DNA from 3 places in the Pelomonas candidula genome. Region 1 is predicted to be linked to each of the others. Evidence: predicted binding sites of a transcription regulator. Region 1 holds the regulator's gene; each other region holds the start of a gene.
What was found. The regulator sigma-54, encoded in region 1, starts transcription at its own class of promoters, with help from an activator protein. The targets are predictions, from matches to a motif close to TGGCANGNAANCTGCTTT.
Positions count from the first base shown of each region.

Region 1 (10,001 bases):
CCGCCCCTGGGCCGGCTGGCAGAGCACGCCGGGCCCGCGCCCGCTGCTGTTGCTGGGCGCGCCGTTCGAGGGTCGGCACGAGCCCGGCAACGGCCAGATGGTGGCGCTGCTGGCCGCCTCGCGCGCCCAGGTCGACACCGCCCACGCGACGGCGCTGGCCCGGGGTGGCCGCTGCGACGGCCCGCCCGGGCTGCGCCCGCAGTACCACGCCCACTACTACGGCGCCTACTTTCGCGACCCCGACGGCAACAAGCTCTGCGTGGCCTGCCATGATCCCGATCCGGCGACAGCCGGCTGAGTCGGCGCGTCCGGCGGCCCGTGCGTTCAAGGTCGGCCTCCTAGAATCCTGTCCATGATCCAAGCCAAGCAGGCGCTGCTCGCCGCACTCGCCGACTCTCTGCAAGAAATCGCCCCCGGCTCCAACGCCGTCGCGGCCTTTGAATCCCCCAAGCAGGCCGCCCATGGCGACTTCGCCTGCACCGTGGCCATGCAGCTGGCCAAGCCGCTCAAGGCCAACCCGCGCGAACTGGCCACGCGCCTGATCGCGTCGCTCGAAGCCCGGCCCGCCTTCCAGACCTGGGTGCAGGCGCTGGAGATCGCCGGCCCCGGCTTCATCAACATCCGCCTCAAGCCCGCCGCCAAGCAGGCCGTCGTCGCCGAGGTGCTGGCCGCCGGCCCCCGGTTCGGCCACCGCGCACCGACCGGCAAGCACGTCATGGTGGAGTTCGTCTCCGCCAACCCGACCGGCCCGCTGCACGTGGGCCACGCCCGCCAGGCCGCATTGGGCGACGCGATCTGCTCCGTCTTCGCGAGCCAGGGCCACGACGTGACCCGCGAGTTCTATTACAACGACGCCGGCGTGCAGATCGCCACGCTGGCCAACTCGACGCAGATGCGGCTCAAGGGCGTCAAGCCCGGCGACGCCGACTGGCCCGAGGCCGCCTACAACGGCGACTACATCCAGGACATCGCCGACGCCTTCCTGCGCAAGGAGACCGTCAAGGCTGATGACCGCGAGTTCACCGCCTCCGGCGACGTGAACGACCTCGACGGCATCCGCCAGTTCGCCGTGGCCTACCTGCGCCACGAGCAGGACCTGGACCTGCAGGCCTTCGGCCTCAAGTTCGACAACTACTTCCTCGAGACCAGCGTCTACAAGGGCGGCCAGCTGGAGGCGGCGGTGCAACGCATCATCGACGCCGGCAAGACCTTCGAGGAAGGCGGCGCGCTGTGGTTCAAGTCCACCGACTACGGGGACGACAAGGACCGCGTGATGCGCAAGTCCGACGGCGGCTACACCTACTTCGTGCCCGACGTGGCCTACCACGTCAACAAGTTCGAGCGCGGCTACACGCAGTGCATCAACATCCAGGGCACCGACCACCACGGCACCATCGCCCGCGTTCGCGGCGGCCTGCAGGCGCAGGGCCTGGGCATCCCGCAGGGCTTCCCGGACTACGTGCTGAACAAGATGGTCACCGTCATGAAGGACGGCGCGGAGGTCAAGATCTCCAAGCGCGCCGGCTCCTACGTGACGCTGCGCGACCTGATCGACTGGACCAGCCGCGACGCGGTGCGCTTCTTCCTCATCAGCCGCAAGGCCGACACCGAGTTCGTCTTCGACGTCGACCTCGCGCTGAAGCAGAACGACGAGAACCCGGTGTTCTACGTGCAGTACGCGCACGCACGCATCTGCTCCGTCATCCGCAAGTGGGGCGGTGACCCATCCGCACCGGCCGACCTGAGCCTGCTGACCGCGCCAACCGAAGAGGCGCTGATGCTCAAGCTCGCGGCCTACCCCGACATGCTCACAGGCGCCGCCGCCGGCATCGCGCCGCACGACGTGGCCTTCTACGCCCGCGACCTGGCCGGCGCCTACCACGCCTACTACGCCGCCGAGCGCGTGCTGGACCAGGCGCCCGAGCTGACCCGCGCCCGCGTGGCGCTGCTGTCTGCCACCCGCCAGGTGCTGGCCAACGCGCTGGGCATGCTGGGTGTCAGCGCGCCCGAGCAGATGAGCCGCGATATCGCTGAAACCACCCCGGAGACCGAATGAGTTCTGCATCCAAGCCCGCCGGCCAGAAAAGCCAGAAGGGCGGCTTCGTACTGGGCCTGATCGTGGGCCTGCTGGTCGGCCTGGCCGTCGCCCTCGGCGTGGCGCTCTACATCACCAAGGTGCCCATCCCCTTCGTGAACAAGGTGCCGCAGCGCACGGCGGAGCAGGACGCCGCCGAGGCCGAGCGCAACAAGAACTGGGACCCGAACGCGCCGCTGGCCGGCAAGGCCGCGCGCAGCGCCAGCGGCGTCGTCAACGCGCCGGTGACGCCAACCGCACCGCCGCCGGCCACGACGGCAAGCGCCCCCGTGGCCACCGCCAGCGCCCCGGCTGTGCTGCCGCCCGTGGCGACCGCGCAGCCCAAGCCCGTGGCCACCAAGCCCGAGGCCACGACTGCAGCGGCGCCCGCCTCGGCCCCGGCCGGAGCCGAGGCCTACGTCTACTTCGTGCAGGCCGGCGCCTTCGCCCGCCCCGAGGAGGCCGAGGCCCAGAAGGCCAAGCTGGCCATCCAGGGCTTCACGGCCAAGGTCATGGAGCGCGAGCAGAACGGCCGCACCGTCTACCGCGTGCGCCTGGGCCCCAACGACACCCGCGAGGCCGCCGAAGACCTGCAGCGCAAGATCGAGGGCGCCGGGTTCGAGGCCAACCTCGTCCGCGTGCAACGCTGAACTCCTGAAGGACCATTGAAGTCATGAAGCGCCGAGATTTCTCCGCCCTGCTCGCCACCACGCCCCTCGCGGGCGTCGCGGGCAGCGCCCTCGCCCAGGGCGGCCCGATCGAGGGCCGCCAGTACGTCGTGCTGGGGCAGCCGCTGCCCACGCCAGCCGGCAAGATCGAAGTCGTCGAGTTCTTCTGGTACGGCTGCCCGCACTGCTACGTCTTCGAGCCGCTGGTCGAGAACTGGGCCCGCCAGCTGCCGGCCGACGTGACCTTCCACAAGGTGCACGTGGCCTTCCGTGCCAACTGGAAGCCGCACCAGCGCATGTTCTATGCGCTGGAGGCCCTGGGCAAGGAGGCCCAGGCCCGCCCCGCCATCTTCAACGCCATCCACCAGCAGGGCCAGGACCTGGAAGACGCCAAGAGCCAGGCCAAGCTGCTGGCCTCCCTCGGCGTGGACGCCGGCAAGTACATGGACGCCTACAACTCCTTTGGCGTGCAGACCAAGGTGGCCCAGGCCGACAAGCTGGTGGAAGCCGCCCGCCTGGAAGGCGTGCCGACGCTGGCCATTGGCGGCCGCTTCCTCACCTCGCCCAGCCAGGCCGGCATGGGCCAGCGCGCCACCGAGCAGGAGCTGGGCCAGCGCGCGCTGCAGATTGCCGATTTCCTCATCCAGCGCATTCGCGCCAAGGCCTGACCATGAAGCGTCGTGACGCCACCCTCACCCTGGCTGCGGCCGGGCTTGCCTCCACCACGCCGGCCGCCTGGGCCCAGGGCGGGCCCGTCGAGGGCCGACACTACCAGCGCCTGGCCCAGCCGCTGCCCGGCGCGCCGGGCAAGGTCGAGGTCATCGAGTTCTTCTTCTACAAGTGCCCGCACTGCTTCGCGTTCGACCCGCTGCTGGGCGACTGGCTGCACCGGCTGCCGCCCGACGTGACGTTCCGCCGCATCCCGGTGGGCCAGCAGGCCATGCTCAAGCTGCACGCGCGCATGTTCTACGCGCTGGAGGCCATGGGCGCCCTGACGCCCACCGTGCACGCCGGCATCTTCAACGCCTTCCACCGCATGGGCATCGACGCGACGGATGAAGCCGGCGTCGTGGATCTCGTTGGCAAGCTGGGTGTGGACCAGGCCAAGTTCAAGCAGGCCTTCTCGTCCTTCGGCGTGCAGGGCAAGCTGGCCCAGGGCCAGAAGATGGCCGAACTTGCCGGCGCAGACAGCGTGCCGACGCTGGTCATTGGCGGCCGCTACCGCACCGGTCCCGGCCTGGCCGGCGAGCCCAGCCAGAGCGAAGCCGCCAACGGACAGGCGGCGCTGGCCGTCGCGGATTTCCTGATCAAGTTGTCGCGAGGGAAAGGCTGAGCGCGGTTGCAGGCCCCTAGAATGGCCTGCAACTTCCGTGCCGCCATGCCCCGCCACCTGATCCCGCTCGTCCTCGCGATCGCCACCTTCGCCGCCCAGGCGGAGAAGGCCGACCGACTCAAGCCGTTCACGCTGTCGTCGGACAAGCCGGGCCAGATTGACAACGTCAACCAGCGCACCGAGCTGCAGGGCAACGTCGTCATCACGCGCGGCAGCCTGATGCTGCGCGCCGAGAAGGTCTACGTGCGCGAGACGCCGGACGGCTACTACCAGCTGTCCGCCAGCGGGGTCGCCGGCCAGCCGGTCAGCTTCCGCCAGGGGCGCGACACGCCCGGCGAGTCCATCGAGGGCCAGGCCGAGCAGCTGGAATACGACACCCGCACGGAGACCGTGCGCTTCATCGGCAACGCCGAGGTGCGCCGCGCCCGTGGCACCGCCGTGGCGGAGCAGGTTTCGGGCGCCGTCATCGTCTACGACAGCCGCACCGAGGTCTTCACGCTGGAGGGCGGCAGCGCCTCGCCCAACCCGAACGGCCGCACCCGCATCGTCATGATGCCGCGCGCGCAGCCGGGCGACGACGCTGCGTCCGCGCCGCCTGCGGCCCTGCCGCTGAAGCCGTCGACGACGCTGCAGCCGGGCAAGTCTTCGTGATGGACGAGGCGTCCACCCGTTCGCCGGCCGGTTCGGCCGCCTGCGGCAGCCGGCTCGAAGCCGAGGGCCTGGCCAAGACCTACGGCGTCCGCAAGGTCGTCAAGGACGTGCACGTGCGCGTGGACTGCGGTGAGGTCGTGGGCCTGCTGGGCCCCAACGGCGCCGGCAAGACGACCAGCTTCTACATGATCGTGGGCCTGGTGCGCTCGGACGCCGGCGTCATCCGCATCGACGGCGCCGAAGTGCAGCGCCTGCCCATCCACCAGCGCGCACGGCTGGGCCTGAGCTACCTGCCGCAGGAAGCCTCCATCTTCCGCAAACTCACCGTCGAGCAGAACATCCGCGCGGTGCTGGAGCTGCAGCAGGACGACAAGGGCCGCGCGCTCGGCAAGGCGCGCATCGACGAGCTGCTCAACGGCCTGCTGCACGACCTGTCCATCGAAGGCCTGCGCGACAGCCCCGCGCCCGCGCTGTCGGGCGGCGAGCGCCGCCGCGTCGAGATCGCCCGGGCGCTGGCCACGCAGCCGCGCTTCATCCTGCTGGACGAGCCCTTCGCCGGCGTCGACCCGATCGCCGTGCTGGAGATCCAGCGCATCATCGGCTTCCTGAAGGGCCGCGGCATCGGGGTGCTGATCACGGACCACAACGTCCGCGAGACGCTGGGCATCTGCGACCGCGCCTACATCATCAGCGAGGGCGCCGTGCTCGCGGAGGGCACGCCCGACGAGATCGTGGCCAACGCCGACGTGCGCAAGGTCTACCTCGGCGAAAACTTCAGGATGTAGAGGATGGTGAGCCCCTCGCCCATCCTCGCGTCGCTGAATGCGAGCGAGTCCGGTCGGTCCCCCGAGGGGACGGCGATGCTTGCGGCATCGAGCCGCAAGCACATCGCCAGCGCGGGCCGGCTTGGGAGCGGCCCGGCGCTCGGCCCGAATGCGCCACACGCAGGCTGCGCACCATGAAGCAGACCCTCCAGGTACGCCTCAGTCAGCACCTGGCGCTGACGCCCCAACTGCAGCAATCCATCCGCCTGCTGCAGCTGTCGACGCTGGAGCTGCACCAGGAAGTCGAGCAGATGCTGGCCACGAACCCGCTGCTGGACACCGAGGAGGAGTTCACCGTCAGTGCCCCCGAGCTGGCCACCAACGCACCGGCAGAGAGCGGCACCGAGGCCTCGGCCGGCGAGTCCGAGGGCGGCGACGCGCCCGAGCTGAGCGCCGAGGACTTCGGCGGCACCGAGCGCGAGGACTGGGAGAACGGCACCGAGCGCGACGACTTCGACGGCATCCGCGAGCTGCCCAGCAGCAGCGGCGCCGGCATGGGCGACGACGATGGCGAGCGCGAGAGCCAGGAATCCGCCGAGACGACGCTGGCCGAGCACCTGGCCCAGCAGCTGGCCGGCAAGAGCCTGTCGCCCGAGGACCGTGCCGCCGTGCAGGTGCTGATCGAGTCGCTGAACGAGGACGGCTACCTCGAAGACCCCATCGAGGACATCGCCGCCGCGCTGGCGCCCGATGACGATGAGGATCGCGAGGAACTGCTGGACCACCTGCGCATCGCTCTGCGGCTGCTGCAGAGCCTGGACCCGGCCGGCATCGCCGCGCGCGACCTGTCCGAATGCCTGGTGCTGCAACTGCGCACCCAGCCCAGGAGCCCGGCGCAGGTCATCGCCATCCTGATCTGCAAGAGTCATCTGGAGCTGCTGGCCCGGCGCGACATGCGCCGCCTGATGAGCGAGACCGGCGCCGACGAGGCACTGCTGCGCGAAGCGCAGGTCATGATCACGCAGCTGGAGCCCAAGCCCGGCCGCCGCTTCGCGCAAGGCGCCGCCGCGGCCATCGTGCCCGACGTCATCGTGCGCAAGGTGGGCCGCGAGTTCCGCGTGATGCTCAACCCCGAGGTGGCGCCCAAGCTGCGCATCAACGAGCTCTACGCCAACGCACTGCGCGCCACGCGCGGCGGCATCAGCAACTCGCCGCTGGGCGGGCAGCTGCAGGAGGCGCGCTGGTTCATCAAGAACATCCAGCAGCGCTTCGACACCATCCTGCGCGTCAGCCAGGCCATCGTCGAGCGCCAGCGCGGCTTCTTCACGCACGGCGAACTGGCGATGAAGCCGCTCGTGCTGCGCGAGATCGCCGACGAGCTGGGCCTGCACGAGTCCACCATCTCGCGCGTGACGACGGCCAAGTACATGGCGACGAGCTGGGGCACGTTCGAGCTGAAGTACTTCTTCGGCTCGGGCCTGAGCACGGAAGCCGGCGGCGAGGCGTCCAGCACGGCCGTGCGCGCGCTGATCAAGCAGTTCGTCGCCGCGGAGGACACCAAGAAGCCGCTGTCCGACAGCGCCCTCGCGGCCATGCTCGAGGAGCAGGGCATCCAGTGCGCGCGGCGCACGGTGGCCAAGTACCGCGAAGGCATGAAGATCGCGCCGGCGAATTTGCGCAAGGCGCTGTAGCGCGCCCCTCGCCCAGTCGCGTGCCGCTGAACGCCGGCAGGCCTGACCGGGACCACTCCGCGGCGGCGCCGCAGAGCTTCGGCAGGCTCAGGCCGTCCACTGGACGCTCTGTGTCCGGCCTCAGCCCCCGAGGGGACGGCGATGCCTACGGCATCGAGCCGCAAGCACGTCGCCAGAGGGGTCGGCTTGTGAGCGGCCCGGCGCTCAGCCCGAAATACGACGTTCAGTCGCCCGGATGGCGGCTCAATCCTTCGACTTCCCCGTCTCCGGTGCCAGCGGCTCGAACACGAAGCGCATGCCGCGCGTGTAGCTTTCCGCCTTGGTGCCCGCATGCCGCTCGCCGTCGATGACGCGGGTTTGATACACCAGTTCCGGGTGCTTCAGCGTCGGCAGCAGCGCCTGGTAGCGCTGGATGCCGGCGAAGAAAGCGGGCCATTCGTTCTCGGCGCCGGTCACATACAGCCGCGCCTTGATGGGCTTGCCCGTCGCGGCATAGGCCTTGGCCTGGCCGATGATCCAGTCGTTGCCGACGACCACCGCCGGGCTGGCCGCGATGTAGCCCTTGAACAGATCGGGCCTGGCGTACATCGCATACAGCGTGAACAGCCCGCCCAGTGAGCTGCCGGCCAGGTAGCGCTGCGCCGGGTCGCCGCGGTACTCGCGCTCCACCAGCGGGAAGATGTCCTTCTCCAGCGAGGCGAGGAACTTGTCGGCGTTGCCGCTGCTGTCGCTCAGCGGGTTGTCGCGCACAGGAGACAGTTCCCAGTTGCGCAGCTCGCCGTAGTCGAGGTTATCGCCGGCATAGCCCAGGCCCACGGTGATGAACTCCGGCACGACCTTGTCGTAGTTCAGGTTGTTGTACGAACTGACGACGGTCGGGAAGTCCCAGTAGCCGTCGGTCACGTAGAGCACCGGGTAGCGGCGCCCGGGCTCCTTGGCGAACGAGGCCGGCAGGTGGATGTGCAGCTGATAGGTGCGGCCATTGGCGTTCTTCGGCAGCGCGCGCAGCAAGGTGTTCGGGATGCTGTGCGGCGGGTAGGCCGGTGCCGGGTCGGCAGCCTGCGCCTGCAGCGCGCCGAACACGAGGGCCAGGGTCAGGACGAGTCGCTTCATGGCAGGGTTGAGCCGTGGATAACGCTATCCAGTTTAGGGGCGGCGACAATGCCCGGGTGAGCCTGCCCAACAAGTTATCCCTCTTCGTATCCTGCCCCGGTGGCGTCGAACCGCTGCTGGAAGAGGAACTCAAACGTTTCCTGCCGCCCGGCGTGCGCAGCAAGGTCGAAGCCTTGCGCGGTGGCTGCGGCCTGATCGGCACGGCCGAGGACGTGCTGCGCATCAACCTCGAAAGCCGCCTCGCGCAGCGCGTGCTGGTCGAGCTGATCGAAGGCCCGTACCGTCACGAGGAAGACCTCTATTCGCTGGCCCGCCGCGTCGACTGGCGCGACTGGATCACGCCGCGCCACACCATCCGTGTCGACACCGTCGCCCAGCGCTCGCCGCTAAAGAGCCTGAACTTCACGACGCTGCGCATCAAGGACGCCATCTGCGACCAGCTGCGCGAGCACACCGGCGAGCGCCCCAGCGTGGACACGCACTCGCCCGACCTGCCCGTGCTGCTGCACGTCGGCCCCGAGCGCGCGGCCATCTACGTGGACACCTCCGGCGAGCCGCTGTTCAAGCGCGGCTGGCGTGTCGACAAGGGTGACGCGCCGCTGAAGGAAACGCTCGCCGCTGCGATGCTGGCCGCCGCCGGCTGGCGCGGCACGGCCGAAACAGGGGGCGCGCTGCACGACCCCTGCTGCGGCTCCGGCACCATCCCCATCGAGGCCGCGCTGATCGCCTGCGACTCCGCCCCCGGCCTGCTGCGCCGTTTCGCGTTCGAGCGGCAGATCGCGTTTTCCACGCCTGCCCTGAAAGCGGTTTGGGGCGAGATGGCCCAGGCCGCCCGCGCGCGCATCCACCCGCCGGCCGTGCCCATCTACGCCAGCGACGTGGCCTTCCGCATGGTCGACTTCGCGCGCCGCAACGCCGAGCGCGCGGGCGTCGCGCAGTACATCCAGTTCAATGGCGGTGACGCACTGGAGCGCCCCGCACCGCAGCTGCCGGACGGCATGCCTGGCGCCATCGTCATGAACCCGCCCTACGGCGAGCGCATCGAGGTGCGAGGCAAGGCGGCGATGACGCGCGACGCAGGCGGCAGCGAGGAAAGGGATGCGGGCGACGACTTCTTCCCGCGTCTGGCCGCTCACTGGAAGCGCCAGTACACCGAGAACCCCGCCGGCTGGACGGCCTGGATGCTCAGCCCCGACATGAAGCTGCCGAGCAAGATGCGGCTGAAGGAAACCCGTCGCGTGCCGATGTGGAACGGCCCCATCGAATGCCGGCTGTTCCGCTTCGACCTCGTCAAGGGCTCGGCCCGCAAGCCCGCCGCGGACGGCGATGCAGCGTGAGCTGATCGCCGCCGCGCTGGCAATCGCCGCCGTCGCCGCCCACGCAGACTGTCGCGTGGTGTTCGGCCAGGGACGCAACCTGCGGCAGCTGGGCGGCCCGGACTGGGACGACATCAACCAGCGCTTCAACACCGCCGTCGTCGACGCGCTCGACGGCCACGACCAGCAGCATGCCTATCCGCTGACGATGGCCAGCGCGCAGACCGACGTGCAGGCCATCGGCCGCACGCTGCTGAAGCAGGCTGACCAGCAGGGCTGCCGCACGCTGGTCGAGACGGCGGTGTTCACCGACGACCAGGGCACGCTGGTGCTGCGCCTGCGTGCCTACCCGCTGCTGCCTGAGATCGGCGACGGCGGCGCCGTCGTGGGC
Region 1 is NZ_JBIGIC010000003.1:358,306-368,306, forward strand. Features, by position in the region: gene ACG04R_RS07875 (VOC family protein) at 1-298, shown strand, start outside; gene argS (arginine--tRNA ligase) at 353-2,056, shown strand; gene ACG04R_RS07885 (SPOR domain-containing protein) at 2,053-2,724, shown strand; gene ACG04R_RS07890 (thiol:disulfide interchange protein DsbA/DsbL) at 2,748-3,410, shown strand; gene ACG04R_RS07895 (thiol:disulfide interchange protein DsbA/DsbL) at 3,413-4,075, shown strand; gene lptA (lipopolysaccharide transport periplasmic protein LptA) at 4,121-4,726, shown strand; gene lptB (LPS export ABC transporter ATP-binding protein) at 4,726-5,511, shown strand; gene ACG04R_RS07910 (RNA polymerase factor sigma-54) at 5,685-7,181, shown strand; gene ACG04R_RS07915 (alpha/beta hydrolase) at 7,425-8,294, opposite strand; gene ACG04R_RS07920 (THUMP domain-containing class I SAM-dependent RNA methyltransferase) at 8,351-9,631, shown strand; gene ACG04R_RS07925 (hypothetical protein) at 9,621-10,001, shown strand, end outside.

Region 2 (10,001 bases), on a different contig from region 1:
ACGACACCGCCCAGCAGCACCGGCACGACGAACCATGCCGACGTGGCCGGCCCGGCCTGCATCGCGACCCAGCCGGCGCCCAGGGCGCCGAGCACGAACTGGCCCTCGGCGCCGATGTTCCAGATGTTGGCGCGGAAGCACACCGCCAGGCCGAGGGCGATCAGCGCCAGCGGCACCGCCTTGATGCTCAGCTCCGACAGCGCACGGCCGTCCTTCAGCGGTTCGACGAAGAACAGCCGCAGCGCCTGCACGGGGTCTTTGCCCAGGGCGGTGAAAAGCACGATACCGATCAACACCGTGATGGCCAGCGCCAGCAGCGGCGCGGCGACGGCCAGTGCCAGCGAGGTCTGCGCGCGCGGCTCAAGCTTGAACATCGGCGGCCTCCGTGTTCGCTGTCGTGGGCCACAGCCCGGACATCCATTCGCCGACCTGCTCTCGCGTCGCCTGCGCGATGGGCACCGACGGCGACAGCCGGCCCTGCGCGATGACCATCAGCCGGTCGCACAGCTCGAACAGCTCGTCCAGCTCCTCGCTGAACACGAGCAGCGCGCAGCCCTGGTTGCGCAGCCGCAGCAGCTCGCCGCGGATCTGCGCGGCCGCGCCGACGTCTACGCCCCAGGTGGGCTGCGCAATGATGAGCAGCTTGGGGTTGGCGTCGATCTCGCGGCCGACGATGAACTTCTGCAGGTTGCCGCCCGACAGCGTGCGTGCCGGCGCGTCCGGCCCCGGCGCCTTCACTCGGAAGCCGTCGATCAGCTTCACCGCCAGTTGCCGCGCCTGCCCGGTGCGAATCCAGCCGCTGCGCGACACCGCTTCGGTGCGCGTCAGCAGCGTGTTCATCGCCAGCGACAGCGTCGGCACCGCGCCGCGGCCCAGCCGTTCCTCGGGCACGAAGTGCAGCCCGGCGGCGCGGCGGCGTCCGGGTGATGCGCGCGCGATGTCCTGGTCGAACAGCTGGATGCTGCCGGCCGCCGCGCGCGGGTCTTCGCCCGACAACGCGGCGAGCAGCTCCTGCTGGCCGTTGCCCGACACGCCGGCCACGCCGACGATTTCGCCGGCGTTGACCGTCAGGCCGATGCCCTTCAGCGTGACGCCGAACGGGTCTTGTTGTTCAAGGTCTAGCCCGGCGACGCGCAGCACCGGCGCACCGGCGCGGCCCTCGCGCGCAGTCAGCACCGGCGCGTCGGCGCCGATCATCAGCCGCGACAGGCTTGCGTTGCTCTCCTGCTGCGGGTCCACCTCACCGACAACGCGACCGCCGCGCAGCACCGTGCAGTGGTGGCACAGCGAGCGGATCTCGTGCAGCTTGTGGCTGATGTAGAGGATGGAGCAGCCCTCGCTGCTCAGCTGGCGCAGCGTGACGAACAGGCTCTCGACGGCCTGCGGCGTCAGCACCGAGGTGGGCTCGTCGAGGATCAGCAACTGCGGCTTGGTCAGCAGCGCGCGGATGATCTCGACGCGCTGGCGTTCGCCGACGCTGAGCGTGTGCACCGGCCGTGCCGGGTCCACGTGCAGGCCGTAGGCGGCAGACACAGCACGCGTCTGCTCGGTCACCTCGGCCAGCGACAGCGACTTGTCCAGCCCCAGCCAGATGTTCTCGGCGGCGGTCAGCGTGTCGAACAGCGAGAAGTGCTGGTAGACCATGCTGATGCCCAGCGCGCGAGCCTGCGCCGGGCTGGCCACGCCGACCTCGCGGCCGTTCCACGCGACCTGCCCGGCATCCGGCCGCACCGCGCCGTAGATGATCTTCATCAGCGTCGACTTGCCCGCGCCGTTCTCGCCAAGGATGGCGTGGATCTGGCCCGGCGCCACCTTGAGGTGGACGCCGTCGTTGGCCTTGACGCCGGGGTACTGCTTGCTGATGCCGATCAGTTCAAGTCTGGTCATTCGTACTCGTCAGCTGGCGGTGGGGCTTCGTAGTTTCGGGCCGAGCGCCGGGCCGCTCCCAAGCCGGCCCGCTTTGGCGATGCTTGCGGCTCAATGCCGCAAGCATCGCCGCCCCCTCGGGGGACCGACCAAGCTCGCCCGCGTTCAGCGCGGCGAGATTGGGCGAGGGGTTAAAAGTGATATTCGGCCCTGATCATCGGCGTCTTGGCCGTGGCGCCGCTGCCGGCGGGGCCACTGGCCGGGTTGCCGAACTTGTTGCGCCAGTACTGGTACTCGAAGCCCACCTTGAACTTCCCCGGTGCGCCGGCGGCGGCGCCGACGTCGTACATGATCTGGCCGTCGAAGTTGAACTCCGGCGCCGTCGGGCCGCCGAACTCGTTCGTGCCCTTGCTCGCAATGTAGTTCGCGAAGCCCTCGAAGGCCAAGGGAAGCTTGCCCAGGGGAATGCCCCAGGCCGCGGTCAGCATCGCGTGGGTCTTGTAGTCGTAGCGCGGCGTGGCCGTGCTGGTGAACTTGTTGTACGGCGCGTTGCTTTCCTTCAGCAGCAGCAGGCTGACGTTCAGGAAGCCGGGCACGTCCATCATCAGCGTGGGGCCCAGCACCAGCATGCGCTTGCGCGAGTTGTAGCCGGCGTCCACTTTCACGTTGGCGTCGAAGCCGCCGGTCAGGCCGACGCCACGCACCGGGCCGAACTCGATCTTGCTGCCGGTGATCTTGCCGAAGTCCAGCGTGTGGCGGTAGACGATGTAGACCTCGCTCGCACCGCTGCCCGAGTTGGGGCTGGAGGGGTCGGTCTTGTCGGACAGCAGCAGGTCGACGTTGAGGAAGTTCGTGCCGTAGGTGTAGCCGCTGGCGTGGTTCAGGTCGACGATGCTCTTCTTGATGTCGTTGCTGCCGAAGGGCTCGGCGAACTTGGTGCCGTAGCGGTAGCCGATGGAGGTGTCGGCCCAGTCGGCCGCTTGGGCTGCGCTGGCGGCAAGGGCGGCGACGGTGATGGCAAGCAGGCGCGTGGTCGGTTTCAAGGCAGGGCTCCTAGGTGGGTGGATGGACGAAGCGTGAAATGACTTGTTGACGGGCTGGCGCCGCGCAGCTCGGCATGACGGGCTTTGAGCAAGTCATGTGCCACTGGCCGGTGCGCCGCGCTGCGGCCTGGCGTCGCACGATGGCGCACGACGGCGCGCTGCTGGTGCGCGCGGCCCCATGGCGATGCGAAGGCGGCGCGCGACGACATCAGCTGTCCCGCCTCGCGCGGTAGAGCATGTCCAGCGTGATGTGGCGCACCTCGAGCTTGCTCTGCTGGATGTGGGCGCGCAGCAGGCGCTGGGCCTCGTCCGCGCGGCGGCGCGTGATGGCGCGCAGGATGCGCGCATGCTCGTCGTAGGTGGCCTCGACGCGCGCCGGCTTTGTGAAGTCCAGCCGCCGGATGATGCGGATGCGCTCCGTGATTTCCTTGTGCACGCGGGCCATCTCGCGGTTGCCGCTGCCCTGCACCAGCATCGCGTGGAAGCGTTCGTCGAGCGCGCCGACCTCGGCCGCGTCCTCCAGCCGCTCGGCCGGCGGCACCAGCCAGATGTCGGCCAGTTGCCGCAGCTCCGGGCGTTGCTCGCTCTCGGCCAGGTGGCGGGCCGCGTCGCACTCGATCAGCGTGCGCAGGTCGTACAGCTCGTCCATCACGTCGAAGTCCAGCGGCGCCACCTGCCAGCCCAGCCGCGGCAGCAGCTTCAGGAAGCCCTCACGCTCCAGCCGCTGCAGCGCCGCGCGCAGCGGCGTGCGGCTGACGACGATGCGCTGCGCCAGCTCGGTCTCGGAGACACGGTCACCCGGCATCAGCGCGAAGTCGAAGATCAGCTGCTTGAGCTGGCCGTAGGCCTGGTCGGCCAGCGACGGGCTTTCGGCGAGGGTGATGGATTCCGGCTTGGTCACGTCGTGGGCAAAAGAGTCTCTGGCCTGGCGATTGTTGGCCCGGCGGGGAAGGGGATCATGCTGACGTGCGCGGCGACGATGCGCCAGCCCTCTGGCAGGCGCAGCCAGGTCTGTGACTGGAAGCCACGCAGCGGTGTGTCGCTGCGCACGAACTCGACCTGGGCCACGGCCATGTCGGGCCCGAAGGCGTGCAGCCGCAGATGCTCCAGCCGCCGCGTGAACGTGGGCGCGGGCGTGTTGGCACGGTAGGCCTCCAGTTCGGCGATGCCCCACTGCCGGTCGGCGATGCCGTAGCGCGTGACGCGCGCGTCCTGCCAGAAGAAGGCGTTCAGCGCGGCCACGTCGTTGGTCATCAGCGCCTGCTCGTAGGCCTCGAACACGGCAGCCATCTCCGCCAGCACGGCGGGGTGGTCGAAGCTCGCCGGGTCCATCACGCCGTGGCTCCCGAGGTGCTGGCGACGAAGGCGCGCCAGCCGCCGTGGTGGCTGATGTCGGGCGCGCCGCGCAGTGCCGCGCCTTCGCAGATGAAGCCCTTGACCCAGCGGCCGTCGGCCAGCTCGACGTTGCCCAGGCCCAGCGGCGGCGGGATCAGCTCGAGCAGCGAGCCGATGGTGGCCTGCGGCAGCTCGTAGACCTCGACGGCGATGGCGTGGCCCGGCTCGCCGTCAGGCGTGCGCGCGAGGCCGGGCTTGGGTGGCACGCTGCCGGGCAGCGCGTGCAGCCGGTAGCGCGCCGTCGTCTGCGTGCGGGCATGCAGACGCGCACCGCGCTCCAGCAACTGGCCGTGCAGCGGCAGGCCTTGCAGGTGCGCGCCGACGACGGCCAGCAGCAGCGTCGGCTCGGCACGGGGCAGGGCTTGTACGGCGCGGTCTGCCGCGTACGCATCTCGCAGGTGCGCACCCAGCGGCAGCCGCGCGGCGGTCTCCCAGCGCAGGCCGAAGTCCACCAGTGCCGCATCGGCACCGCCCGGCGCGATCAGCGTGACGCCGAACGGCAGCGGGGAGGCGCCCGCCGGCATGCAGCTCGGCAGCGCCAGGGCCGACCAGCCCAGCAGGTTGACGAAGTTGGTGTAACGGCCCAGCTCGCTGTTGCGCAGCACCGGCTCTGCGGCGACGGCGGCGCGCGTGGGGCAGGTGGGCGCGGTGGGCACCAGCAGCGCATCCACCTGCTGCCACAGAGTCTGCAGCTGGACGCGAAGCGTCTCAAGCCGGTAGCGGCCGCGGAACGCGGCCACCGCGTCCACGCCGAGGCCCTTGCCGATGATGGACGCCACCGTCGGGTCCAGCGCGGCCGGGTTGCTGGCCAGTAGCGTGTCGACGACGCTGAGTCGCTCGGCCACCCAGGGGCCGTCGTACAGCAGTCGCGCCAGTTCGAACAGTGGCGCGAAGTCCAGCGGCACCAGCTCGGCACCGAGTTCGGCAGCGCGGGCCTGCGCTTGCTCGAAGGCCGCGGGCCAGCCGAGCGCGGCGTCGCAGCCGGACTCGTGCGGCACGCCCAGGCGCAGCGCGGGGCGCGTGCCACCCAGCCAGGGCGGGCGCGGCGCGGCGACGTTGAAGCGCGGCTCGTCGGCCTCGGCGCCTTCGAAGATCGACCAGGCCAGCGCCGCGTCGGCCACCGTCAGCGCGAACACGCTGACGACGTCCAGCGTGCGGCAGGCGGGCAGCACGCCGCGCATCGGCACGCTGCCGGGCGTGGGCTTCAGGCCCACGAGGTTGTTGAGGCCGGCCGGCACGCGGCCCGAGCCGGCCGTGTCGGTGCCCAGCGCCAGCGGCACGAGGCCGCGCGCGACGACCGAGGCCGAGCCCGAGCTGGAGCCGCCGCTGACGAAGCGCGCATCGAAGGTGTTGGGCACCTCGCCGTACGGCGAGCGCGTGCCGACCAGGCCGGTGGCGAACTGGTCCAGGTTGGTCTTGCCGACGACGATGGCGCCGGCCGCCTGCAGCCGCTGCACGGCCGTGGCGGAGTGTTCCGGCTGGAAGGTGAACGCTGGGCAGGCAGCGGTGGTGGGCATGCCGGCCACGTCGATGTTGTCCTTCACCGCCAGCGGCACGCCCCACAGCGGCGTGGCGGGGCCGCGCGGCGGCAGCGCGGCGAGCTGGGCTGCGAGCTGCTCGGGCGTGCAGCGGTGAATCCACGCGGTGTCGGCTGCGTCCAGCCGGGCCAGCAGCGCCGTCAGCAGCGTGTTCGGTTCGGCGCCGCCGGCGTAGGCGGCCTGCCAGTCGGCGATGGTGTGCAGCGGTTGCGTCATGCGAGGGCCTCGATCAAGGCACTGGAAGGGGTCGACCAGCCGACGATGGCGCCCTGCGCCGTCAGCATGGCCAGCGCGGCAGCCTTGAACTCGGGGAAGTAGCTGGCGGTGCCGTCCTCGACCAGCAGGCACTCGTAGCCGCGGTCGTTGGCCTCACGCATCGAGGTCTGCACGCAGACCTCGGTCGTCACGCCGGTGAACAGCAGGTGCGTGATGCCGCGCCCGCGCAGCAGCTCGTCCACGTCGGTGCCGTAGAACATGCCCTTGCCGGGCTTGTCCACGACCAGCTCGCCGGGCCAGGGCACCAGCTCCGGGATGATTTCGGCGCCGGGCTCGCCGGCCACGAGCAGCCGGCCCATGGGCCCGGCGTCGCCGATGCGCAGCGACGGGTTGCCGCGCAGCCGCTTGGACGGCGGGCAGTCGCTGAGGTCGGGTTTGTGCGCCTCGCGGGTGTGCAGGACGAGGCCGCCGGCGGCACGCCATGCCTCGAGCAGGCGGCGCAGCGCCGGCACGATGGCCTGCAGCTGCGTCACGTCGTTGCCCAGGCTGGCACCGAAGCCGCCGGGCTCGACGAAGTCGCGCTGCATGTCGATGACGACCAGCGCGGTGTGCGTCGGGTCGAAGCTGTAGGGGAAGGGCTGGGCGGTGGCGAGCGTGATCATGCGTGCTCCTCCGCGCCGTGCCCCTTGCCGCCCATGAAGGCGCCGAGCGACTGCCGCGTGGCTTGCGCCGCCGGCACGTCGTGCACGATGCGGCCTTCGCTCATGACGACGATGCGGTCCGCTAGCGTGAGCAGCTCGTCCAGGTCTTCGCTGACGAGCAGCACGGCGGCACCGCGGTTGCGCGCGGCGATGAGGCGGCCGTGGATCTCGGCGACGGCGGCGAAGTCCAGCCCGAAGACCGGGTTGCTGACCAGCAGCAGCTCGGCGTCGCCGGCCAGCTCGCGCGCCAGCACGGCGCGCTGCACGTTGCCGCCCGACAGCGTGCGGATGGCCGCGCGTTCGCCCTGCGTCTTCACGCCGTACTCGGCGATCCAGTCGCAGGCCCGCTCGCGCAGCGCGCCCCAGCGCACCAGGCCGCCGCGCGACCAGGGCAGCTCATCGAAGCTGCGCAGCGCCATGTTCTGCGCGACGCTCAAGGCGCCGACGCAGGCGTTGGCCAGCGGCTCCTCAGGCAGGCTGCGCACCTTGCGCGCGCGGTTCTCGGCGCGGCGCGAGAGGAAGTGCTGACCGTCCACGGCGACATGACCGCCGAGCCGCGGCCGCTGGCCGACGAGAGCCTGCATCAGCTCGCGCTGGCCGTTGCCGCTGACACCGGCGACGCCGACGATCTCGCCGCGCTGCACGCTCAAACTGAGGTCGCGCACGGCGGGCTCGCCGCGGTCGCCCATGACGGCCAGGCCTTCGATGGCGAGCTTGACGTCGCCTGGCGCGCGGTCCTCGCGGGTCCATGTCGGTGTCGTCACGTCGCCGGTCGTCGCGCTGCGGCTTTCGCCCACCATCGCGGCAGCCAGGCTTTCGGGCGTGTGATCGGCCACGGCGCCGGTGGCCGCGAGTGCACCCTTGCGCAGCACGCTGACGTCATCGGCGTAGGCCATCACCTCGCGGAACTTGTGCGTGATCATCAGCACCGAGCAGGTCATCACGTGCGCCTGGTCGCGCAGCGCGCCCAGCACCTCGTCGGCCTCCTGCGGCGTCAGCACCGACGTGGGCTCGTCGAGGATCAGCAGGCGCGGCTTCAGGAACAGCTGCTTGAGGATCTCCAGCTTCTGCTTCTCGCCGGCCGACAGCTCGCTGGGCCGTGCGTCCAGCGGCAGGCGGAACGGCGTGGTCGCCATGAAGGCTTCCAGCTCCGCGCGGGCAGCCTTCCAGTTCACGACCATCGGCAGGCGGCCGCGTGCCAGCAGCAGGTTCTCGGCGACGGTCATGCCGGGCACGACGGTGAAGTGCTGGTAGACCATGCCCAGGCCCAGGTCGCGGGCGACGACGGGTGAGCCGATCTCGTGCTCGCGGCCGTCCACCATCACGGCGCCCTCGTCAGGGCGGTGGTAGCCGACGATGGCCTTGACCAGCGTGCTCTTGCCCGCGCCGTTCTCGCCCAGCAGTGCATGCACGGTGCCGGGCCGCACGGTGATGGACACGTCGTCCAGCGCCGTGAAGCTGCCGAAGCGCTTGGTGAGGCGGTAGGTTTCCAGCTGCAGCGCGTGAGGGGTGGACATGGGGGTCTCCTCAGAGCTTGGCCAGCAGGTCCAGCACGGCGGCAGAGTCGGACACCGCACCGAACACGCCGCCCTGCATCAGGATCATCTTCAGCGCGGCCTCGTGGTTGCCGCGGTCCGTGGCGGCCGTGCAGTCCGACAGCATCAGGCACTCGAAGCCGCGGTCGTTGGCCTCGCGCATCGTCGTGTGCACGCACACGTCGGTCGTGATGCCGGTGAGGATGAGGTTGCGGATGCCGCGCGTGTGCAGCACCAGCTCCAGGTCGGTCGCACAGAAGCTGCCCTTGCCGGGCTTGTCGATGATGGGCTCGCCGGCTAGCGGGTAGAGCTCGGGAATGATGTCCCACCCCGGCTCGCCGCGCACGAGGATGCGGCCGCAGGGGCCGTCGTCGCCGATGCCGCGGCCCTCGGTGCCGATCTGGCGCGAGCGCCAGCGCTTGTTGGCGGGCAGGTCCGACAGGTCGGGCCGGTGGCCTTCCCGCGTGTGGATCACGTGCATGCCTTTGCTTCGTGCGGCGGCCAGCAGACGTTGAAGCGGCTCGATGGGCGCGCGGGTCAGCGAGATGTCGTAGCCCATCTTGTCGACGTAGCCGCCGAGACCGCAGAAGTCGGTCTGCATGTCGATGATGATCAGCGCGGTGTTCTGCGGCGTGATGGCGCCATCGAAGGGCCAGGCATAGGGTTGTGAGCGCAGCGTGGGCATGGCGGGGTTCCTTCAGCGGGACAGGCCGAGTTCGGCGGGGGCGCCCTTCAGCGCCTGGCTCGGCGAGCAGGTGGCGACGAGGATCAGCAGCGTCAGCAAATAGGGCATGGCGTTGAACAGGTAGTAGCCGCCGCTGACGCCCACGCTCTGCAGCGCGGGGCCGATGGCGCCAGCACCGCCGAACAGCAGTGCCGCGCCCAGGCAGCGCCAGGGGTGCCAGCGCGCGAAGATGACCAGCGCGACGGCGATCAGGCCCTGGCCGCTGGACAGGCCTTCGTTCCAGCTGCCGGGGTAGTACAGCGACAGCGACGCGCCGCCGAGGCCGGCGATGGCACCGCCGACCGTCGTCGCGGCGATGCGCACGCCGTTGACCGAGTAGCCCAGCGCCCGCGCGGCGTCGCTGCTGTCGCCGGCCATGCGCACGACGAGGCCCCAGCGGGTGTTCTTGAAGCCCCAGGCCATCAAACCGGCCAGCGCGACGCCGATGGGGAAGAGGGCGTTGATCGACAACGCGGTCTGCACCGCTTGTGAGTCGCTCCACGCACCCAGCGGCAGCGACGGGATCTGCGGCGCCTGCGGCTGGATCAGCGGCTTGCCGAGGTAGAAAGCCAGTCCCGCGCCCAGCAGCATCAGGGCGATGCCGGTTGCGATGTCCGACACGCGCGGCAGCGAGCACAGCAGGCCGTGCAGCAGCGCCAGCAGCGCGCCGCAGCCCATCGCGGCCAGCACACCCAGCCACGCCGAGCCGGTGAGGTAGGCGCCGCCGAAGCCGGCCATCGCGCTGAACACCAGCACGCCTTCGAGACCCAGGTTGATGCGGCCGCTTCTCTCGGTGAGGCATTCGCCGAGGCTGACGAAGAGGAAGGGCGTGCCTACCCGCAGCGCACCGCCGACGACGGCGAGCAGCAGGTCCGGGACGGCGGTCATGGCGAGGCTCATGCAACCCCCTGTGCGGTGGCAACCGGCGCGGCCGGGGCAGGCTTCCTGGCGGTGGCGCGTGCCGCGAACAGCCGCCCGCGCAG
Region 2 is NZ_JBIGIC010000020.1:3,180-13,180, reverse strand. Features, by position in the region: gene ACG04R_RS26380 (ABC transporter permease) at 1-374, opposite strand, end outside; gene ACG04R_RS26375 (ABC transporter ATP-binding protein) at 361-1,887, opposite strand; gene ACG04R_RS26370 (outer envelope protein) at 2,058-2,909, opposite strand; gene ACG04R_RS26365 (GntR family transcriptional regulator) at 3,118-3,810, opposite strand; gene hpxZ (oxalurate catabolism protein HpxZ) at 3,807-4,241, opposite strand; gene atzF (allophanate hydrolase) at 4,241-6,058, opposite strand; gene ACG04R_RS26350 (cysteine hydrolase family protein) at 6,055-6,720, opposite strand; gene ACG04R_RS26345 (ABC transporter ATP-binding protein) at 6,717-8,276, opposite strand; gene biuH (biuret amidohydrolase) at 8,287-8,979, opposite strand; gene ACG04R_RS26335 (ABC transporter permease) at 8,992-9,906, opposite strand; gene ACG04R_RS26330 (ABC transporter permease) at 9,915-10,001, opposite strand, start outside.
Region 2: ACG04R_RS26370 (outer envelope protein) is a predicted target of sigma-54. The motif match lies at 2,995-3,012, and genes of this name have one in related genera.

Region 3 (10,001 bases), on a different contig from region 1:
CGCGCGGGCGACGAGTTCCTTGCCCGAGCCGCTCTCGCCCGTGATCATGACCGTCACGTTGCTCTGCGATAACCGGCCGATGGCGCGGAACACGTCCTGCATCGCCGGCGCCTGGCCCAGCATCTCGGGCACTTCGGCAGCTGCCTCCTGGGCGCCGGCCTCGCGCTGGCTTTCTTCCTGCGCGCGGCGGATCAGCTCAACGGCGCGCGGCAGGTCGAAAGGCTTGGGCAGGTACTCGAACGCGCCGCCCTGGAAGGCGGACACGGCGCTGTCGAGGTCGGAGTAGGCCGTCATGATGATGACGGGCAGCGCCGGCAGGCGCGCCTTCACCTTGGCCAGCAGCTCCAGCCCCGAGCCGCCCGGCATGCGGATGTCGGAGACGAGCACCTGCGGCGAGTCGTCTTCCAGCGCGGCGAGCATGTCGCGCGCATTGCTGAAGCTGCGCACCGGCAGCCCTTCGCGGGCCAGGGCCTTCTCGAGCACGAAGCGGATCGAGTGGTCGTCGTCTACAACCCAGATGGATTTCATGAGGTTCCTCAGCCGCACCCCACACCTTGTGGGTTAGGGCAACGGCAGCGTGATTCGAAAGTTCGTCAGGCCCGGCTCGCTTTCGCAGTCGATCATGCCTTGGTGTTGCTGGGCGATCGTCTGTGCAAGCGTGAGTCCGAGGCCCGAGCCGCCTTCTCGTCCTGAGACCAGGGGGAAGAAGATGCGATCCCGGATCTCGGCGGGGACGCCGGGACCGTTGTCCTCGATATGCAATTCCAGTGCCAAGCGCCAGCGCTGCTTGCCGATCGTGACCTGGCGGGCGACGCGAGTGCGCAGCGCGATCTGCGCGTCACCGGCGGCGATGCGCGAACCCAGCACCTGAGCGGCGTTCTGCACGATGTTCAACACCATCTGGATCAGCTGCTCACGGTCGCCGCGGAAGTCGGGCAGCGAGGTGTCGTAGTCGCGCTGGATGACGAGGCCCTTCGGATGCTCGATGAGCACCAGTGCCCGCACGCGCTCGCAGATCTCGTGGATGTTGACGTCGCCGACGACCTGCGCCTTGCGGTGCGGCGCGAGCAGCCGGTCGACGAGGCTCTGCAGCCGGTCGACCTCGTGGACGATGACCTGCGTGTACTCGGTCAGCTCGGGGTTGTCGTCCTGCAGTTCCAGCGCCAGCAGTTGTGCCGCGCCGCGGATGCCGCCCAGCGGGTTCTTGATCTCGTGCGCCAGGTTGCGCGTGAGTTCCTTGGTGGCCTGCACCTGGTCGAGATTGCGTTCGTCGCGGTCCTGGCGGGTCAGTTGGGCGATCTCGATCAGCTCGACCAGCACGCGCGGCGTTCCGTCGTCGGCCGCGTCCAGTTGCGACACGATGACGTGGACCGGCAGGCCGTCCTCGTGGGCCCAGGCACCACGGCGCAGCACGGCGTCGAAGCGGCTGCTGGAGTACTGGTTGGCGGCCACGCCGGCCAGCGTGTCGATGAGGCGCTGGCCGTCATCGAACCAGTCGGGCAGCTGGGCCTTCTGCACGGCGCGGCGCGACAGCCGCATGGTGTTCTCGAAGGCCGCGTTGGCGAACAGGCATTCGCCGTCGGCGCTGACGACGACGACCATCGTCGCCAGCAGGTCCAGGCCGGCAAACTCGGCCGGCAGCAAGGGGGTATCAGTCATGGCGCTTGGGAACTCCCATGGCGCCAGGCGCCCTAGGAGGGAAGTTTGGCGATCTCGCGCTTGAGCGCTTGCACATCGGCCTCGTAGCGGGCGATGTTGTCCTTGAGCTCGGCCATGCGGTCGAGGTAGCGCTGGTAGTTGCGCTCGTCGCCGCGGCGTTCGCCCTGGCCGTTGTTGAATTCCTTCTGCGCACTGGCGAGGCGGTCCTCGGCCTGGCGCAGCTCGTTCTGCAGCACGCGGCGGCGTTCGTCGTCGCGCACGCGCTGCTGGCCGGCGTCGACACGGCTCTCAGCACCGCGCGCTCCTTCCGCGGCCGGCGCGGCGGGGCGTGGCCTGGCGGTCTGCACGACGGTGATGGGCGTGCCCTCGATCGTGCGGCAGCCCTTGTCGCTGGCCTCCTTGGCGGACAGCGCATCGGTGTACAGCACCGGCGGGCCGGGGCAGCGGTAGACCGTGCCCTGGGCTTGCGCGCCCAGGCTGGCAACGACAAGCGCGGTGGCGAACAACGGGGCCAGCAGTCGGTTCAGCATGGCGGCATTGTGGACCAGGAGCAGCAGGTGCAGTGACCATGAAAAAGGGGCCGCAGCTGCGGCCCCCTTTGCTGGGGATGAACAAGGCAGCGTTGAAGCTGCGGCCCTGGCGGGCGGCAGCAAGCTTGCTGCCTTGGGCCATCACAGCGCGTAGTACATGTCGAACTCGACCGGGTGCGTGGCCATGCGGAAGCGGGTCACTTCCTGCATCTTCAGGTCGATGTAGGCGTCGATGTAGGCATCGGTGAACACGCCACCCTTGGTCAGGAACGCGCGGTCCTTGTCCAGGTAGTCCAGGGCCTGGTCGAGGCTGTGGCAGACGGTCGGGATCTTCGCGTCTTCTTCCGGCGGCAGGTGGTACAGGTCCTTCGTGGCGGCTTCGCCCGGATGGATCTTGTTTTCCACGCCGTCCAGACCGGCCATCAGCAGCGCTGCGAAGGCCAGGTAGGGGTTGGCGGAGGGGTCCGGGAAGCGCGCTTCGACGCGGCGGCCCTTGGGGTTCGCGACGTACGGAATGCGGATCGAGGCCGAGCGGTTCTTGGCCGAGTAGGCCAGCTTGACCGGGGCTTCGAAGCCGGGGACCAGACGCTTGTAGCTGTTGGTGCCGGGGTTGGTGATGGCGTTCAGCGCGCGGGCGTGCTTGATGATGCCGCCGATGTAGTACAGCGCGAAGTCGCTCAGGCCGGCGTAGCCATCACCGGCGAACAGGTTCTTGCCGTCCTTCCAGACGGACTGGTGAACGTGCATGCCGGAGCCGTTGTCGCCCACCAGGGGCTTGGGCATGAAGGTCGCGGTCTTGCCGTAGGCGTGGGCGACGTTCTGGACGATGTACTTCTGCAGCTGCGTCCAGTCGGCGCGCTCGACCAGCGAGCTGAACTTCGTGCCGATTTCCATCTGGCCGGCGTTCGCCACTTCGTGGTGGTGAACTTCGACGGGGATGCCCATCTGTTCAAGGATCAGGCACATCTCCGAGCGCATGTCCTGGCCGCTGTCGACCGGGGGCACGGGGAAGTAGCCGCCCTTGACGGTGGGACGGTAGCCGCTGTTGCCGTGCTCGTATTCCTTGGAGGAGTTCCAGGCGCCTTCTTCCGATTCGATCTTGAAGAACGAGCCGGACATTTCGTTGCCCCAGCGGACGCTGTCGAACACGAAGAATTCGGGTTCCGGGCCGAAGTAGGCGGTGTCGCCCAGGCCGGACGACTTCAGGTAGGCCTCGGCGCGCTTGGCCAGCGAGCGCGGGTCGCGCTCATAGGCCTTGCCATCGGTCGGGTCGATGACGTCGCAGGTCAGGATCAGCGTCGGCTCTTCGAAGAAGGGGTCGACGTTGGCCGTGTTGGGATCGGGCATGAGCAGCATGTCCGACGCTTCGATGCCCTTCCAGCCGGCGATCGAGGAACCGTCGAAGGCGTGGCCCGACGTGAACTTGTCTTCATCGAAATGGGACACCGGCACGGTGACGTGCTGTTCCTTGCCACGGGTATCGGTGAAGCGGAAGTCGACGAACTTGACTTCGTTCTCCTTCACCAGGTTCATCACATCGGCGACGGTCTTGGCCATCAATTGCTCCTACGGGATCGAGGGGGGTGGTTGCCGCTGAGAGCGCACACGCGCTTCAGCCACGGGGGAAAGCAAAGCAGTTTGCATGCCAGCATGCACCGACATGGGTTGCAGCTTGGCTGCTCGAAACATTATCGTTGCGGGGGTGGTTACCGCCAGGGTTCTAACGCACCAGCTCCGTGCTGATTGATGCACCAAACTGGATCACGCCCTGTTTTAGTGCGGAATAGGCGGCTTCGAGCCGTTCGGCGTCACCCTTCACACCCAGCTCGATACAGCGCCCCCACTGCGGGTGATCGACGCTCGGCAGGCTGAAAACCTTGATGCCGGCGAACTGGCTCTCGACGCGCTCCATCAGAGGCGTGAGGCTGGCTTCCATGGCACCCTGGACGATCAGCGAGCGCTCGATGACACCGACCTTCCGATGCAGCTGCGGGTAGCGATCCAGCACCCAGGCCATCATCGGATGGGCCATGACGGGGAAGCCCGGCACGAAGTGGGCGTTGCCGACGAAGAAACCCGGAATCTTGTTGAAGGGGTTGGGAACGATGCCTGCGCCCTCGGGGAACACGCCCATCTCGAAGCGGCGCACCGAATCCGGGTGATCCTGCGTGACCGTCTGCCCCTGCTCGGCCGCCATCTGCTGGATGCGTTGCCAGATCAGCTCTCGGGCCTCGGGATGCAGCGCCAGCGGCTGGCCAAGCGCGGCGGCGGCAGCCTGGCGGGTGTGGTCGTCCGGCGTCGCGCCGATGCCGCCGCAGCTGACGACGAGGTCGCCGCTGGCGAAGGCCTCGCGCAGTCTGGCGGTCAGCTGCTCCCGGTCGTCGCCCAGGTACTGCGCCCAGCTCAGCTGCATGCCGCGCTCGGTCAGCAGCTCGATGAACTTCGCGAGGTGCGAGTCCTTGCGCTTGCCGGACAGGATTTCGTCGCCAATGATGATCAGACCGACTTGCATGACTTCAGGCCTCGGGGAGAACTTCGGAGATGACGACCGGCTCGCCGGCCCGCCGCGCCTGCAGGGCCGCGAGCGCGTAGTGCGTGAACCAGGCGGTGGAGAAGGCGAACACCAGCGTGTAGAGCCAGATCGCGACCAGCACGACGAAGGGCGCGAAGATGATGCCCGTCACGCCCGAGATGGCCCAGATCAGCGAGGGCACGGCCCCCAGGTAGCCGCAGATGACGCCCATGGTCAGCATGGGGATGCGGTGCTCCTTCAGGATGCCGCGGCGCTCGTCGGCCGAGGCGTGCTCGGCTAACACGTCGAAGCCGAACACGCGGTAGGTCAGCCAGCCCCAGATCAGCGGCGGCAGCACCATCACCAGCGGCGGGATCAGCCACAGCGGCATCGACAGCACGATGAGCACGAGTGCCAGCAACGTGGCGCCCAGCGACGCGGCGATGCTCTGCGCCAGCGTGCCACCACGCTTCTTCTCCAGCAGCGGGAAGCGCCGCTCGGCCACCAGCCGCACGATGGCCGGCGTCATGCACAGCGCGACCATCAACAGGCTCAGCAGGATGACGACCGGCAGCACACCGGCCAGCACGACGATGGCCGCCAGCGCGCTGCGGAAGGACTGCAGGCCGAACGAGTCCAGCCAGTGCAGCAGGCTCTCGACGAGCATCCAGCTCTCCAGCGTCGAGCGCACGGCCGCGATGGCGCCTTCCCAGAAGAAGAACATGAAGCCGAACACCAGAACGCCCGAGACAACCAGGGGCAGCAGCGACAGGCCGATGACGCGCGGGTGCAGGCAGTAGGCGACGGCGCGCCAGAAGGAATCGATCAAGCTGTTCATCGGGGAGCGAGTATCCCCGGCCGGCAGCGCCGTGACTGAAGGTACCCGCCGGCGACCGGCCCCGTGTCAGCGCCCGACGAGCCGCCTCAGCCCCAGCCATTGCTGGCGCCAGAAGCCGCGGCCGTAGTCGCGCCCGCCCTCGTCGGGCAGCTGGTCGCGCACGCCGGTGGCGTCGAAGCGGTTCGCGAAGCTGCTGGTTCGGAACAGCATGTCCCACACCGGCAGCAGCACGCCGAAGTTGTGGCCGCCCAGCGTGCCGCGGCCGTTGGTCTCGTGGCCGATGCCGATGCTGTGGTGCAGCCGGTGGAAGCGCGGGCTGATCAGCAGCCGCTCGCCGACCGCACCGAAGCTCAGCCGCAGGTTGGCGTGCTGCAGGCTCTCCAGCAACTGCGTGATGACGGTGATGGCGACGAACTGGCCGGGCTCCACGCCGATGAGGCGGGCCAGCAGCGCGAACGCCGTGGCGATGATGACGTCGTCCAGCAGGTGGTTGCGGTTGTCGCTCCACATCGTCATCTGGCGTTGGCTGTGGTGCAGGCTGTGCAGGGCCCACCACCAGTTGAATTGATGCTGGGCGCGGTGCAGCCAGTAGCCGACGAAGTCGAAGACGACGAGGTAAAGCAGCAGGCTGATCCAGGCGATGTCCGTCACGCCGGGCCACATGGCGTCCAGTTGCCAGGTCGGCAGGCCCGCCAGGCGCAACTGGCCGGCGATGGCATCCCAGGCCGGCTCGATGGTGAAGAACATCACCAGCCGCACCAGGCCCAGGCGGTGGATCAGCGTGTAGATGACGTCGGTGCGCACGGCCGCACGGTCGGCCACCGGCTCGACGGGCCAGCGCTTCTCGAGCAGGCGGATGCCCAGCAGCAGCACGGCGACCTGGATGAAGCCCCACAGCAGCCAGCCCGTCGCATCGAAGGCATCTTCCAGCAGGTTGCCGAAGCCCAGGCCGAAGACGACCGGCTGCACGACGTTCTCGTACAGCGCCAGTTGCAGGCTGTCGAAGAGGTTGGAGATCCAGTCGATCACGGCTTCTTGAAGAGGGGCGCGTACCTCGGATGATCGCGCAGCGGCGCGAAGCACATGCCGCGCTGCTCCAGCCCCGTCATCAGCGGCTCCAGCACCGCAGGCGCCCAGGGGTCCTGCCGCTCCCAGATGCCCAGGTGGGCGATGAGGATGTCGCCGGGCTTGATGTCGCGCAGCGCCTTCTCCAGCAACTGCGCGTTGGGGTGGGTCTGGCTGGGCAGCTCGTCGCCGAGGAAGCCGGCACGGCTCCAGCCCACGTGCGTGAAGCCGCAGGCCTTGGCCGCGTTCAGCAGCGCCGCGGACGTGCGGCCTGCCGGCGCGCGGAAGATGGGCGCCAGGGCCTTGCCCGTCATCGCCGTGAAGCGCGTGGCGACCTTCTTCAAGCTCTCGCAGTACTGCTCCGCCGTCAGCTCCCGCACAACCGGCGGGTTGATGCCCGCCTGCGTGCGGAACCGGAAGCGCGTGACCTTGCCGTCGGCATCGGGCAGGTCCTCCAGGAACACGTCGTGGTCCCAGGTGTGGGCGCCGAAGTCATGGCCCTCGGCGACGCGCTCGCGCCACCAGGGCGCCCAGCTGTCGTCCAGCGTCGTGCCGCCGGTCTTCGTGGGCTCGTTGGCGAGGAAGAACGTCGCCTTCGCGTTGTGGCGCTGAAGCGTCTCGGCGATCAGCGGCGCCACGCCCATGTGGCCGGTGTCGAACGTGAGGTAGACCGGCTTGTCGCAAGCCGGCTGCGCCGCGGCCGTGCCGACCGCAAGCGCCAGGAGCCAAGCTTTCATGTTTGTTTTCTTTTACCGGGCCGAGCGCCGGGCCGCTCCCAAGCCGGCCCGCCATGGCGATGAGCTTGCGGCTCAACGCCGCAAGCATCGCCGTCCCCGCGGGGGACCGGCCAAGGTACTCCTTGGACGAGGGGCACCATGTCTATTGGCGCGGCTGGTGATCCAGCGTCCACAGACCGTGGGGCGACTTGCCGACTTTCACCTGGCGCACGACCTTGTGCGTCGTCGTGTCGATCTCGGTGAGCTTGCCGGCCCAGCGCGACGTCACGAGCAGGGTCTTGCCGTCGCCCAGCACTTCCATGTCGTCCGGGCCCGAGGGGCCGGGGAACTGGTCAACGACCGTGAGGTTGCTGTAGTCGATCTTGCTGATGGTGTTGCCGGCGCGGTTGCTGACGAGGACATGGCGCTTGTCACCCCAGCCACGGAAGGAGTGCGTACCGTCCCCGGTCGGGAGGCGCTTGACGAGCTGGGGCAGCTTGCCCGACACGTCCCAGACCTCGACGAACTTGTCGCCCGTCAGCGCGACCAGCAGGAACTTGTCGTCCGGCGTCAGGAAGATGTCGGCCGGCAGCTTGCCGACCGGCTGCTTCCAGCGCACGGTCTGCGTCGCCAGGTCGATGGCGAGCAGCTCGCTGCTGTCCTGCAGGCTGGCATAGACCACCGTGCTCTTGCTGTCGATATTCAGGTGGCTGGGCGTCTTGGGCGCGGGGATGCGCTTGACGAGTTGCAGCGGCTCCTGGGCCTCGCTGCCCTGCCAGCGGTAGAGGCTGACGTAGTCGAGCCGGTTGGACGCCGTTACGAACCACTTCATGTCGGGCGAGAAGCGCAGGTGGTAGGGGTCGGAGACGCCGCGCACCACGCGCTGCACTTCCGCCGTGCGCGGGTTCAGGAAGGTCAGCGAATCACCGAGCGCATTGGCGACGATCAGGCTCTTCTCGTCGGGCGACAGGTAGAGGTGATGAGGCTCCTTGCCCGTCGGGATGCGCTTGACGACCTTGAAGCTGGCGGGGTCGACGACGGAGATGTCAGCATCCAGGGAGTTCAGCACGAAGACCGGCGGACGCGCCTGCTGGGCCTGGGCTCCGAGAGCCACCACCAATCCCAAGGCCACCGACCAACTGCGCAACATCCGGGTCTCCAACTGAAAAAGGAAAGGGCGGCACTTCGCCGCCCTGCACAACACCCAGTTTACCCGGGGGGTCTGTCCAGTCCCTGACCCAGGTCAAACGTGGCAACGAGGCTTACTCGTCGTCGCCACCGAGGATGCCGCCCAGCAAGCCGCCAGCGCCGAAGCCGCCCAGCACCGAGCCCTCCTCCTTGTGGCCACCGTTCTGCGGCGCCGCCGCGAAGATGCGCGAGGCCAGGCGCGAGAACGGCAGGCTCTGCAGCCACACCTCGCCAGGGCCGGTCAGCTTGGCCAGGAACAGACCCTCGCCGCCGAACAGCGCCGTCTTGATCTTGCCGACGTACTGGATCTCGAAGTTCACGCTGGGCGTGTAGGCCACCACGCAGCCGGTGTCCACCAGCAGCGTCTGCCCGGGCTGCAGGCTGCGGCGCACGATGGTGCCGCCGGCATGCACGAAGGCCAGGCCGTCGCCGTCCAGCCGCTCCATGATGAAACCCTCGCCACCGAAGAAACCGGTCGACAGCTTCTGCTGGAAGGCGATGCCCAGGGAGACGCCGCGCGCCGCGCACAGGAAGGCGTCCTTCTGGCAGATCAGCGTGCCGCCCAACTGGCGCAGGTCCATCGGGATGATCTTGCCCGGATAGGGCGCGGCGAATGCCACGCGCTGCTTGCCGGTGCCCTGGTTCGTGTAGATCGTCGTGAACAGCGACTCGCCCGTCAGCAGCCGCTTGCCGGCGCCCAGCAGCTTGCCGAAGAAGCCTCCCTGGTTGGCCGAGCCGTCGCCGAAGACGGCGTCCATGCTGATGGCCGAGTCCATGAAGAACATCGACCCCGCCTCGCCGATGGCCGCCTCGCCGGGATCGAGCTCGATCTCGACGAACTGCATCTCGGCACCCTTGATTTCGAAATCCACCACATCCATTGCCATGCCGGCTCCCCAGGCTAGAAAAAAGGCGGGCTGAATGCTAGCGCCCTCGTCCAAGGAATACCTGATACGCCTCCCCCGAGGGACGGCGATGCTTGCGGCGTTGACCCGTCAGCGCATCGCCATGACGGGCCGGCTTGGGGACGGCCCGGCTCTCGACCCGCGAAGCCAACTGTCGACTGCAAATTTCTCTGTTGACAGAAATTTCAGACGGCGTACGCTGCGAGCCATGGAACTCACTGACATCAGCCGCCGCTTCATCGTCCACTGGGGCGAGATGGGCTCCAACTGGGGCGTCAACCGCAGCGTCGCGCAGATCCACGCGCTGCTCTACGTGCACGGCCAGCCGCTGCACGCCGAGGACATTGCCGACACGTTGGCGCTCGCGCGCTCCAACGTCAGCAACAGCCTGAAGGAGCTGCTGAACTGGCGGCTCATCCGCGTGACCCATGTGCTGGGCGACCGGCGCGACTACTACGAGACCTCGGGCGACGTGTGGGAGCTGTTCCGCACCATCGTGCGCGAGCGCAAGGAGCGCGAGTTCGACCCCACCGTCGCGCTGCTGAGGGATCTGGCCGGCGACCCGGCGCTGGAGAAGGAATCGCCCGC
Region 3 is NZ_JBIGIC010000004.1:317,851-327,851, reverse strand. Features, by position in the region: gene ntrC (nitrogen regulation protein NR(I)) at 1-528, opposite strand, end outside; gene glnL (nitrogen regulation protein NR(II)) at 562-1,659, opposite strand; gene ACG04R_RS10290 (hypothetical protein) at 1,692-2,189, opposite strand; gene glnA (type I glutamate--ammonia ligase) at 2,331-3,746, opposite strand; gene ACG04R_RS10280 (competence/damage-inducible protein A) at 3,910-4,701, opposite strand; gene ACG04R_RS10275 (EI24 domain-containing protein) at 4,706-5,539, opposite strand; gene ACG04R_RS10270 (sterol desaturase family protein) at 5,606-6,565, opposite strand; gene ACG04R_RS10265 (polysaccharide deacetylase family protein) at 6,565-7,341, opposite strand; gene ACG04R_RS10260 (YncE family protein) at 7,484-8,470, opposite strand; gene ACG04R_RS10255 (TIGR00266 family protein) at 8,583-9,395, opposite strand; gene ACG04R_RS10250 (GbsR/MarR family transcriptional regulator) at 9,622-10,001, shown strand, end outside.
Region 3: glnA (type I glutamate--ammonia ligase) is a predicted target of sigma-54. The motif match lies at 3,820-3,837, and genes of this name have one in related genera.